One region of the Jeotgalibacillus haloalkalitolerans genome, then DNA from elsewhere that is predicted to be linked to it. Evidence: predicted binding sites of a transcription regulator. Region 1 holds the regulator's gene; the other holds the start of a gene.
What was found. The regulator NrdR, encoded in region 1, represses ribonucleotide reductase genes. The targets are predictions, from matches to a motif close to AACACNATATATNGTGTT.
Positions count from the first base shown of each region.

Region 2: UFB30_RS07835 (vitamin B12-dependent ribonucleotide reductase) is a predicted target of NrdR. The motif match lies at 3,909-3,926, and genes of this name have one in related genera.

Region 1 covers NZ_JAXQNN010000002.1:833,271-839,502, forward strand. Annotated here, with positions in the region: gene thrS (threonine--tRNA ligase) at 1-221, opposite strand, end outside; T-box leader at 273-498, opposite strand; gene dnaI (primosomal protein DnaI) at 758-1,696, opposite strand; gene UFB30_RS09290 (replication initiation and membrane attachment family protein) at 1,696-3,060, opposite strand; gene nrdR (transcriptional regulator NrdR) at 3,116-3,577, opposite strand; gene UFB30_RS09300 (hypothetical protein) at 3,649-4,032, opposite strand; gene speD (adenosylmethionine decarboxylase) at 4,124-4,504, opposite strand; gene UFB30_RS09310 (glyceraldehyde-3-phosphate dehydrogenase) at 5,049-6,086, opposite strand.
Region 2 covers NZ_JAXQNN010000002.1:574,307-580,538, reverse strand. Annotated here, with positions in the region: gene gcvT (glycine cleavage system aminomethyltransferase GcvT) at 1-357, shown strand, start outside; gene gcvPA (aminomethyl-transferring glycine dehydrogenase subunit GcvPA) at 378-1,721, shown strand; gene gcvPB (aminomethyl-transferring glycine dehydrogenase subunit GcvPB) at 1,714-3,189, shown strand; gene UFB30_RS07840 (rhodanese-like domain-containing protein) at 3,252-3,632, opposite strand; gene UFB30_RS07835 (vitamin B12-dependent ribonucleotide reductase) at 4,023-6,232, shown strand, end outside.

The DNA.
Region 1 (6,232 bases):
ATAACTTCAAGTGATTCTTCGTCATCCGGTGTCAGAATGGCAACTTCTGCATCCTGCTCAAGCGGTGTACGAAGGTCCAGCAGCTGACCGTTTACTTTACCGGCAACAGCTTTCTTTTTGAGTCCTGAAGAAATAGATGATGCGATTTTTTCAACTGTGATCCCTTTTGGATACTCCTTGCTGTTTCCATCAGGAAAAGTTACTTTAATTTGTTCTTCCATGTTGTACACTCCCTTATTTAAAATTTTGCATACAAAAAACCCCATCCCTGGTAAAGGGACGGAGTTATGATAACCCGCGGTTCCACCCTTCTTTCTGAACAAACGTCCAGAATCTCTGGTTCAGCTAACGGGCTGCATCCGGTACAAATTACTGCAATGTTCACTCGTACGGCTCAAGGGTGGTAAATACATTCTGCTTCATAAGAGGATTTCAGCCGGTGTCCTCTCTCTCTTGTAATCAGCTTCAAATGATTCGTGTCCCTGTCAGTGCCTTTAATTATAAATTGTTTTGATAAGAGTCATTTTAGAGTAGGTTTGGTATAAAAGCAAGTTAAATTTTGAAACTCAGACGCCGACTCTCCGTTTCAGGCGGATGCTTTCCGGACGGCGGTCGCCGGGCCAGGCTTCGCCTGCGGGATCTCAGCTGTCCCGCTAATCGTCCCGGAGTCACCGCCTTCCACTTCGAGTCACGCTGTGCTTAATACATTAATGACTTTAGTATATTGTAAGCAACAATCTCAACGCACAGAATTCCGTTAAGCATTCCGCTTATTCTTCCCCTTCATCTCAACAGGGATTGATAAAAACTTAATTCTCTCCATAATTCTTGCAGCTTTGATCGGTTCTTCCTCACCACGCTGTGAATAGGTCAGGTGGTGTTCAAGTCCGTTATAATCGAAATTTGAACTGAAAAAAGTTGGAAGGCCTTCTGCCATCCGGTACTGCAGAATGGTACCAAGCACCTCGTCACGCGCCCAGCTTGAAAGCGATTCTGCTCCAATATCGTCCAGCATCAGAATCGATGATTTTTTCACCGCATCCACTTTTCCTGCGAATGACTGATCTCCAAGGGACTGTTTCATTTCCTTCAGAAATTCCGGGAAATAAAGAATAAAACTTGCTTTATTCTGTTTTTTCAGCTCGTTGGCGATTGCCCCCAGCAAGTAGCTTTTCCCAACACCAAATTTACCGTATAAGTATAGACCTTTATAATGCTCAGGATCTGAGACAAGCTGACTGACAATGTCTTCAGCCATTTGCAAAGCTTTCATTCTTGTCGGGTTATCAACATCAACCTGATCAAAAGTTGCATTTAAGACATCCTTCGGGACATACATACTCTGCACCAGCTTTTCAGTATTGCGCTGCTCCTGTGCTGCGATCTGTCTTGGGCACGGGGCATATTGCATATCGATATAGCCATTTTGAATGATCAGCTTCGGTTCATAGCCTTTCATCGTGTTTTTACATTCTGCCAGGCTTGGACAGTCTGCACATTTTCTTGAACGGGTCATAAATTCATATAATTTGATCATGCCCTGATCAGCGGCATTTGGTGCCAATAGCTGAGCGTTCGCTTGCAGAAAGTTTTGTATTTCAGCATTTGCCGCAATTTCTTTTTTCATCATTTCATATCTTCGTTGAAAATCGTTTGACCCCGAAATACGCCTGATTGTCCGGTTGATCGGATCCATTACTCTTCACCTGCCTTGCGCTTTTTCAATTCACGTTCTTTTAAATATCGTTCACGTTCCTTAAGAAATTCAGGGTCCTCTGCTTCCTCTGTATCATCTGCAGAGGTAAACCAGTCAGGAAGCTTTTCTTTCCGTATCGTTTTTTCTTTTCTTGAAGACTTGCTTCCGCCCGACTTTTTCCACGTCAAATAATTCTTATGTTCTTTCTTCGCTTCAGCCATCGCTTCTTCAGCTGTTTTAATGCCGATCCTTACCCATTGTGAAGCAATCTGCTCTGTAAAGCCTTTTGTCAGCTTCATGTTTGTCCGCAGAAGAACAAACTGAATTAACACATTGATCACTTCATCAGGCAGCTTTTTTTCATGGATCAGATGATCGATCAGCTCAAGCTCTGCATTTGAAGGCTTGACACCTTTTGAGGCATCAATCAGCACCTGTACAGGTGAGCTCTTTTTCAGATACTGAAGTGTCTGATCTTCTGAATCAGGGAGCTTTTGAGCCGCCTGCGTCTGTTCAGCAAAATGCTTTAAAGCAGGTAACGCTGAATTGGTTTTGAGCTGGAAAGAATCACGGCATGCTTTCCTCAGGGCGGCAGTATCAATCTTATCTTCCTCTGTTACTGAAGAGAGGATTGGACTTTTCATTTCCTGCTCCGATAATCCGTATAGCAGTGACAGTTTGACAATCAGCTGCTTCACATCATAAGTCAGTGTTTTTCTGGGCACCATTGCTTCTGATAACCCTGCATATAGCGCATGGAAATCAAACGCCTTAAAATCAGCAGCCACCCCTCTGCTTTCACCCTTAAAAGTGAGTGATTTGCCATCCTCCACTTTCTCCGGCATATGAGGAGCAATATTTGCATCTGAGTAAAAAACGTCCTGAAATGAGCGGGTAACTTCCTCATATGACTGAAGGTTATCATATGAAACCGTAAACCTTTTTTTCAGTCTCTGGAACTGGCTTGCACCAATCTGCCTGTATAAAAAAACGCTGAGCATCGGATCCTCAAAAAATGCCTTGGCACTGAGTGGCGGCTGAACCTGATAAGCATATGATTTTTTGTCACCTGTCTTCAGATAAGTTTTCAGCAGACCCATTCCTTCAAGTCTGATTCTTGCCTGAAAAATACGTTCAAGCGGCACTGACATAAGATCCATTAACGTTTTATGTGTGCGCGGCTCTCCCTCCAGCTGATAGCGCTCAACTTCAAGCCATAATAAGTGATAAAGGCTGATCGCATCTGCTCCAAGAAGAGGCTGGTACAAAAATGACACCAGCTCTCTGTCATGTTCACTTAACTGTCCATTCAGCTGAACTTTATATTCATCTGAGGGCTGTATTTCTTTCCATAAACTCGTCATAAACTCAGACCTTTCATCTTTCCAAATCTACAAAAAAAGAGCAGCTGACTGCTCTCTATTTTCTTTCTTTATTCAACAGTTCTTTCATTTCCTCTATGAAAACATTTAAGTCTTTAAATTCCCGGTAAACAGACGCAAATCTTACATAAGCAACCTCATCTACTGATGAAAGTCTATCCATCACCATTTCTCCAATATCGACTGAAGGAATTTCTGAAATCCCCTGACTGCGAAGCTCTCTTTCAATATCAGATGCAATCTGTTCAAGCTTCTCAAATGGGACAGGCCGCTTTTCACAAGCTTTAATCAAGCCCCGCAGAATTTTGTCTCTGCTGAACTGTTCGCGGATTCCGTCTCTTTTTACCACAATCAGCGGAATCTCTTCAACTTTTTCAAAGGTTGTAAAGCGATACTGACAATCTTCACATTCTCTTCTTCGCCGGATCGACTTTCCATCATCGACTTGTCTGGAATCGATCACTCTTGTTGCGTTTTCATGGCAGGATGGACATTTCATTTCACCAGCTCCACATCGAATCTATTTCCTCTAATGATACTGAAAAAAAGCCGAAATCACAAGGATTCCTCTTACTTTTCAGCCTCCCTCATTTCTTTTGCAAGTGCCTGATAGCACGTTGCAATTTCTTCTTTTAATTTCGGGTAAGCTCCGCCGACAACCATCTGGTCAGTAGACGCTTTCAAATCGAGTGCTGTATGCATCGGTCTTGTACTGACAACGGTTGCAATTAAAAACATTTTAGGACTCTTAGTGCGGGTGATCATAATTTCCCCATGATCTTTTGATTCTGATGAGATTTCATACCCGTCACCCGAAAAATATCTTTTCACTTCATCATATACTTTGTCGAATGATACTTTATAATATCTTGTTTCAAGCTCTTTTTCCTGATGCTTATCTGCCGTTTCACATTCCTGGCTGAACCTTTTAAAAACTCCTTTTAACTTGGCCAACGTGATTCCTCCTCAAGTGTCTATACCTTTAGTTTATCAGATTACATAGAAAATAAAAAAAGAGATGCGAAAATGCACCTCTTTTGTCATATTAACCTGCGTGAACAGTTGATTGTGGTACTTTAACAGGTCCCATACCACGCGGCACTTCAATCGTTTCACGAGTCTCAGCACCAAGTGATTCAGCGATATGATTCGCCGCAACATTTGGATCAAGATCTCCACATGTGTATACATCTATACTCGCATAGCCGTGTTCAGGGAAGCTGTGAATCGTTAAGTGTGATTCTGAAATGATCACGACTCCACTTACACCCTGCGGCGCAAATTTATGAAATGCAACTTCTCTAACTTCAGCACCTGATTTCAGTGCAGCATCTACGAATGTTTGTTCAATTAATTCCATGCTGTTCAACTTTTCAAAGTCACAGCCCCATAATTCCGCTATTACATGACGACCCATTGTTTCCATTGATCGTTCCCCCTTACTGAAAATTTGAACTTACCCGGTTAATCAGACCCTACTGCCACGGGGGAAAGTTAGTCCAATGAGGTCCTAACCCTTTAAGCAGAAGTTATGTTGTGTGAACCGGAATAAGATCACGAAAATCAGTATAAGGTTTTTTGAATGATTTTGCAATGATTTGTTTTTATTTAGAGATATTTCTGCTTTGTTATTAAGGCCGGGCGGTGAGCCCCTCCGGCTTCGCCGTATGGTCTGACCTGTCCCTTTCCGCCGCCTTCTGCTCCGGTCACCCTAATTGCAAATTTAAAGAAGTTAAAACAACAGTGCTTTATTACTCTGTCTCCCAACTTTATAGAGAATTTCCTAGTGTGTAACTGAGCGTAAGGCGGCGACTCCGGGACGATTAGAGGGAAGCTGAGACCCCGCAGGCGCTCTCGCCGAGGAGGCTCAGCAACCTCCGTCCGGAAAGCGTCCGCCTGAAGTGTAGTGCAACGATTTAAAAAGACCAAGACATAATGTCCTGGTCTCATAATGTATTTACGTCTTTGAATTATGAAGCAGTTACTTCTCTCTGTGATTGTTCCATCTGTTTTGCAAGGTGCTGAACAAGATCTACAACACGGCATGAGTAACCCCACTCATTGTCGTACCATGCAAGTACTTTAACTTTTGTTGCACCCATGACCATTGTAGAAAGGCCGTCAACGATTGCTGAGTTCGGGTTTGTATTAAAGTCGATTGATACAAGTGGTTCTGTAGTGTATGACACAATTCCGTTCATTTCGTTTTCTGCCGCTCTTCTGAAGGCATTATTTACTTCTTCAACTGTTACTTCCCGTTTCACATCAACAACAAGGTCCACAAGTGATACGTTTGGCGTTGGTACACGAAGTGCCATACCGTGCAGTTTACCCTGAAGGTTAGGCAAAACTTTACCTAACGCTTTGGCAGCACCTGTTGAAGTTGGAATAATTGATTGTCCGCATGAACGTGCTCTGCGCAGGTCTTTATGCGGGTTATCAATGTTTTTCTGGTCATTTGTATATGCGTGCACAGTTGTCATTAATCCATTTTCAATGCCAAATTCCTGATCAAGAATTTTAGCAACCGGTGCCAGGCAGTTTGTTGTACATGAAGCATTTGAAATCACGTCATGCTCATGGACATTCAGGTCCTTTTCGTTAACGCCCATTACAATCATTACATCTTCCTGTTTACCAGGTGCTGTGAGTACGACCTTTTTCGCACCTGCATCCAGATGAAGTGCCGCTTTATCGCGCGCATTAAATTTACCTGTCGCTTCGATGACAATATCAATGTTCATAGAAGCCCACGGCAGGTTCGCAGGATCCCTGTCACTTACAAGCTTAATTTCTTTACCATTTACAATTAACGCATCCTCTTTCGCAATTACTTCTGCAGCAAATGCGCCATGAGTAGAGTCATATTTAATCAGGTGAGCCAGTGTTTCAGGCGGGTAGCTCGCATTGATTGCTACAATATTAAGTGTATCTTCCATAACCGCTTTTCTAAACACCATACGGCCGATTCGGCCAAACCCGTTGATTGCAATGTTCGTCTTGTTCATGAGGATCCCCCTAATAATGTTATACTTATTTTCAAATTAACTAGCATTAGTATAACATATTAAAAGCGTTTGCAAATACATAATGACAATTTTTTTATAAGATCTTTTATAAGAGTTCGCCTGACTAATCCAGTTAATTTCCGCTC
Region 2 (6,232 bases), 260 kb from region 1:
ACAGCTGACATTTCTCCAATCGAAGCAGGAATCGGTTTTGCCGTGAAACCGGATAAAGAAACCGCTTTTATCGGACAGAAAGTACTAAAAGAGCAGAAGACTAACGGAGCTCCGCGCAAATTAGTAGGGATTGAAATGATTGATAAAGGGATTCCGCGTCACGGTTATAAAGTGTTTGCAGATGATACGGAAATCGGATTTGTGACAACAGGTACACAATCTCCGACATTAGGTAAGAATGTAGGCTACGTCCTGATTAAAAAAGAATTTGCATCACTCGGTCAGGAAGTATATGTAGAAGTCAGAAAAAAGAAGTTAAAAGCCGAAGTTGTAAAATCTCCATTTTATAAAAGGTAAATGAGAAGGGAGCAGCAATTATGAAGCATCGTTACTTACCAATGACTGAACAGGATCAGAAGGATATGCTGAAAACAATTGGCGTTTCATCTGTGGAGGAACTTTTTGAGGATATTCCTGAAAAGGTACGTTTTAAAGGGGAACTGAATATTAAGCCGGCAAAGACAGAATCAGCGCTGATGAAAGAGCTTGCGCAGCTGGCTGGGAAGAATGCCGATACACAGAAGAATACGTCTTTTCTTGGAGCAGGTGTATACGACCACTATTCACCGGTAATCATGGACCACGTAATATCAAGATCAGAATTTTATACAGCTTATACACCTTATCAGCCTGAAATTTCACAGGGCGAATTACAGGCCATTTTTGAATTCCAGACGATGATTGCAGAACTCACAGGAATGGACGTTGCAAACTCCTCAATGTATGACGGAGGCACATCGTTTGCTGAAGCTGCAATGCTATCAGCCGGTCAGACTAAGCGGAAGAAAGTGCTCGTATCAGGAGCCGTTCATCCTGAATCAAAAGCGGTTCTTGAAACATATGCAGCCGGTCAGCATATTGAAGTCGTAACAGTCCCTGAAAAAGATGGCGCAACGGATCTTGATGCATTAAAAGGTTTAATGTCCGATGAGATCGCTGCAGTCATGGTACAGTACCCGAACTTCTTCGGACAGATCGAAAGACTCGATCAGATTGAGGAATTAGCACACGGGCAAAAAGCAATGTTTGTTGTATCTTCCAATCCTCTGTCACTTGGTGCGCTGACACCGCCAGGCGATTTTGGTGCAGACATTGTTGTTGGTGACGCACAGCCATTCGGTCTTCCACAGTCATTCGGCGGTCCGCACTGCGGCTATTTTGCAGTGACCAAAAAGCTCATGCGAAAAGTACCAGGACGTCTTGTCGGTGAAACAAATGATGAAGAAGGTCAGCGCGGATATGTATTGACACTTCAGGCACGCGAGCAGCATATCAGAAGAGACAAAGCAACTTCAAATATCTGTTCTAACCAGGCCCTGAATGCATTAGCTTCCTCTGTTACGATGACAGCTCTCGGCAAGCAGGGGATTAAAGAAATTGCACACCAGAACCTGCAGAAAGCTGCATACGCAAAGAAGCAGCTTCAGGCAGCCGGCTTGAGCGTTGTAAACGGTGGATATACATTCAATGAATTTGTTGTGGAGCTTAAACAGCCGGTATCAGAAGTCAATAAAGCCCTGATGGAGAAAAACATCATTGGCGGATATGATCTTGGAAGAGACTTTGACAACCGTCAGAATCAGATGCTCATTGCAGTGACGGAACAGAGAACTAAAGAAGAAATTGATCAATTGGCAGAGGAGCTGAAACAATATGCGTAATGAAAACCAGCCGCTAATTTTTGAATTGTCACGTGAAGGAAGAATCGGTTACAGCCTGCCTGAGCTTGATGTGCCGGAATCAAACATTGAGGGACTGCTGCCTGAGGGTTTTGCGCGAAAGGAAGCACCTGAGCTGCCGGAAGTATCAGAACTTGATATTATGCGTCATTATACAGCACTGTCTAAGCGTAATCACGGTGTAGATTCAGGATTTTACCCGCTTGGCAGCTGTACAATGAAATATAACCCGAAAGTAAATGAAGCGGTTGCGCGTTATGCAGGGTTTGCCCATATTCACCCGCTTCAGGATGAAAGTACAGTACAGGGCGCAATGGAAATGATGTATGACCTGCAGGAGCATCTTGTAGAGATTACCGGTATGGATGAAGTGACACTTCAGCCTGCTGCAGGTGCACACGGAGAGTGGACCGGCCTGATGATGATCAGAGCTTTCCACGAGGCAAATGGTGATTTTAACCGTACAAAAGTCATTGTACCGGACTCTGCACACGGGACGAATCCGGCTTCTGCGACAGTTGCAGGCTTTGAAACGGTCACAGTTAAGTCAAATGAAAACGGTCTTGTTGACCTTGAAGACTTAAAGAGGGTAGTGGATGATCAGACAGCTGCACTGATGCTGACGAATCCGAATACACTCGGTCTTTTCGAAGAAGATATTCTTGAAATGGCTTCTATCATTCATGATGCCGGCGGAAAGCTGTATTATGATGGTGCAAACCTGAATGCTGTTCTTGCTAAAGCACGTCCTGGAGATATGGGCTTTGATGTTGTTCACTTAAATCTTCATAAAACATTCACCGGTCCTCACGGCGGTGGTGGTCCAGGCTCAGGTCCGGTTGGCGTGAAAAAGGATTTGATTCCATACCTGCCAAAGCCTGTCCTTGTTAAAACTGAAGAAGGCTATACATTTGACTATAACCGCCCGGATTCAATCGGCCGTGTAAAACCTTACTACGGTAACTTCGGCATCAACGTACGTGCATATACGTATATCAGAACGATGGGTCCTGATGGGTTAAAGGCAGTAAGTGAAAATGCGGTCATTAATGCAAACTATATGATGAGAAGACTGGCTGAGTATTTTGATCTGCCTTATGACAGACATTGTAAGCACGAATTCGTTATCAGTGGAAAGCGTCAGAAAAAGCTTGGTGTCCGTACGCTGGATATTGCAAAGAGACTGCTTGACTTCGGGTTCCATCCGCCAACTATCTATTTCCCGATTAACGTTGAGGAATGTATGATGATTGAGCCGACTGAAACTGAATCAAAAGAAACACTTGATTCATTTATTGAAGCCATGATCCAGATTGCAAAAGAAGCGGAAGAAAACCCTGAAATTGTTCAGGAAGCACCGCATACGACTGTAATCAGCCGTCTTGATGAGACACAGGCAGCACGTAAGCCGGTTCTCAGATATATGAAAAAAGAACCGGTAGAAGTTTAAAATAAGAAGAGCCTCCTGATCTGATCAGGAGGCCTTTCTCTTTTCGAGTAAACACTGTATGCTTATTTACGCTTAATTTTACCTGTCCACTTTTTAAATCCACCCTGCAGCTGATAAAGGTCTTTTACGCCTTTTTTGTGTAACAGCTGTGCTGCACGGCCGCTTCTCATTCCATTCTGGCAGTAAATATAAACCGGCTTATCAGCGCGGATTTCGCCAAGTCGCATTTTCAATTGTGACAATGGAATATTTCTTGCTCCTAAAATATGACCCCCGTCATATTCTTTCTGCTCACGGACATCGATCAGCTGTGCTTTACGGTAACCTGCCTTGAATTCTTCTTCAGTTAATGTCTTCAGAATTTTTTTCTGTCTGAAGTAAGTGAAAACTGAATAAAGAATGATTGCAGCAAGCACAATGATCAGTACATATAATGACTCCAAGTTTTTAACCCCTTTCTATCTCACACTATTCTTTATTATAGTAGCCGGCTCTCATAAGTTCAAAGAAAATTATCAGTTTTGTGAGCAGTTTTTGACAAGTTCATGGACATTACTTGATGAAAAAGAACAAGTATGAAATCATTTCAAAATGACAAATTTCCAATATGTTTTCTTAAATTCTCTAACCATTTGTCTGTTTTTCTCTGTTTATTGGATTTGACAAAGATTTTGTAATTGACACAAAAAACTATATATTGTATGGGTTTAAAAAACCCGAACACAATATGTTGTGTTTTTTGGTTTGAGGGTTTATATTATTGGTAATACATACAGTAGTTAAGTTCTTAACGTGCTGTTTATTAAAGATATATGTCGAAAGGGGAAATGGAAGTGGCCCAGGTATCAGCTTCAGCGCCAGCATTAAATAAAGAAAAACTAAATGAGGACATTCAGTCGTTCGAGGTGGTTCATCCGATCACAGAAGACATGACTTTGACGCATAAAGGTGTATCAAGGCTTGTTATGCTCGACCGTTATGCGTTCAAGGACACTGAAAAGAAAACATTAAGTGAAGGGGATTTTGTCGTATTGACGATCAGGGAAGATCCCAAATTTCCGGCACGCGGTCTTGGCTTTATCAAAGAAATTGACTGGGAAAAAGGTGTCGCTTCAGTACAGGTGGAAGATGAGTTCAAAAATTCACTGGATACACCAAAAGAAATTGAATCAGGCATTGTTGTGAGATCACTTGATGTCATCGAAAAGCCGCTTGAAGTTTACTATGAGCAGATTGCACGCAGAAATGCCACAGGCCTTGCATCTGTCGAAAAAACAGCTGATTTGCAGAAAGAATGGACTGAAAAATTTTATCAGGAACTTTCAAGTATGCGATTTGTACCGGCCGGCCGCGTATTATACGGAGCAGGTGCAAAAACGGATGTGACGTTCTTCAACTGTTACGTAATGCCGTTTATACAGGACTCAAGAGAAGGTATATCAGATCACCGTAAGCAGGTCATGGAGATCATGAGCCGCGGCGGCGGCGTTGGAACAAACGGTTCTACACTGAGACCAAGAAATACGCTTGCAAGAGGTGTAAATGGTAAATCATCAGGTTCTGTATCATGGCTTGATGATATTGCAAAGCTGACTCATCTTGTTGAACAGGGTGGTTCAAGACGTGGTGCACAAATGATTATGCTCTCAGATTGGCACCCCGATATTATTGAATTTATTATTTCTAAAATGCAGAATCCAAGAATTTTGAGATTCCTGCTTGAAACAACAAACGACGACTTTATTAAGAAAATTGCACAGGAAAAGCTTAAGTTCACGCCGCTGACTGAGCAGGAAGCTGCGATGTACCAAAGCATAGTCAACTACGAAAGTATTGAAGGCTATGGTGGATTTAATCAGGAAATTATTGATGACGCGAAGCAGAAACTTGCAGAAGGCGGTAACTACTCCGTTCACAACCCGGAATTCCTGACTGGTGCAAATATTTCTGTCTGTCTGACGGATGACTTTATGAAAGCTGTGGATGAGGATCAGGACTATGCACTGAGATTCCCGCATGTAGAAGCGTACTCTAAAGAAGAAATGGCCCGTTATAATTCAGAGTGGCATGAAATCGGGGATGTGCGGAAGTGGGAAGCACAGGGCAATAAAGTCAGAACATATCGCACAATCAAGGCAAAAGAGCTTTGGAACCTGATCAATATCTGTGCAACTTATTCTGCAGAGCCAGGCATTTTCTTTATTGATAATGCGAACGACATGACAAATGCAAAAGCATACGGCCAGCAGGTTGTAGCTACAAATCCGTGTGGAGAACAACCACTTGCACCATTTTCCGTCTGTAACCTTGCTGCTGTTAACCTTGCAGAGTTTGCAGATAAGAAAAACAAAACAGTGCGTTTTGACAAGCTGAGAGAAACAGTTGCAACAGGTGTAAGAATGCAGGACAACGTCATTGATGCTACACCTTATTTTCTTGAAGAGAATAAGAAACAGGCGCTTGGGGAGCGTCGTGTAGGTCTTGGTGTAATGGGTCTTGCAGATCTTCTGATTTATTGTGAAAAAGAATACGGTTCAGAAGAGGGAAATCAATTAGTAGATCAAATATTTGAAACAATCGCAGTAACTGCTTATGAAACGTCAGTTGAACTGTCAAAAGAGCGTGGTTCATTCCCGTTCCTTGAAGGTGAAACAGAGGAAGAGACGAAGCGTCTGAGAGAAGCATTTATTCATTCAGGCTATATGAAAAAAATGCCTGAACATGTAAGACAGGCGATTCTTGAAAGCGGCATCCGTAATTCACACTTACTGACTGTCGCGCCAACAGGCAGTACGGGTACAATGGTTGGTGTTGCAACCGGTCTTGAACCTTACTTCTCTTACACATATTACAGAAGTGGCCGCCTTGGTAAATTTATTGAAGTAAAAGCGGATATTGTTAAAGAATATCTTGAATTGAATAATAAAACTGAAGAAGATGAGCTGCCTTCATTCTTCGTAACAGCAATGGAGCTTGCACCTGAAGCACATGCTGATACCCAGTGTGTCATTCAGAGATGGATTGACAGTTCAATTTCCAAAAC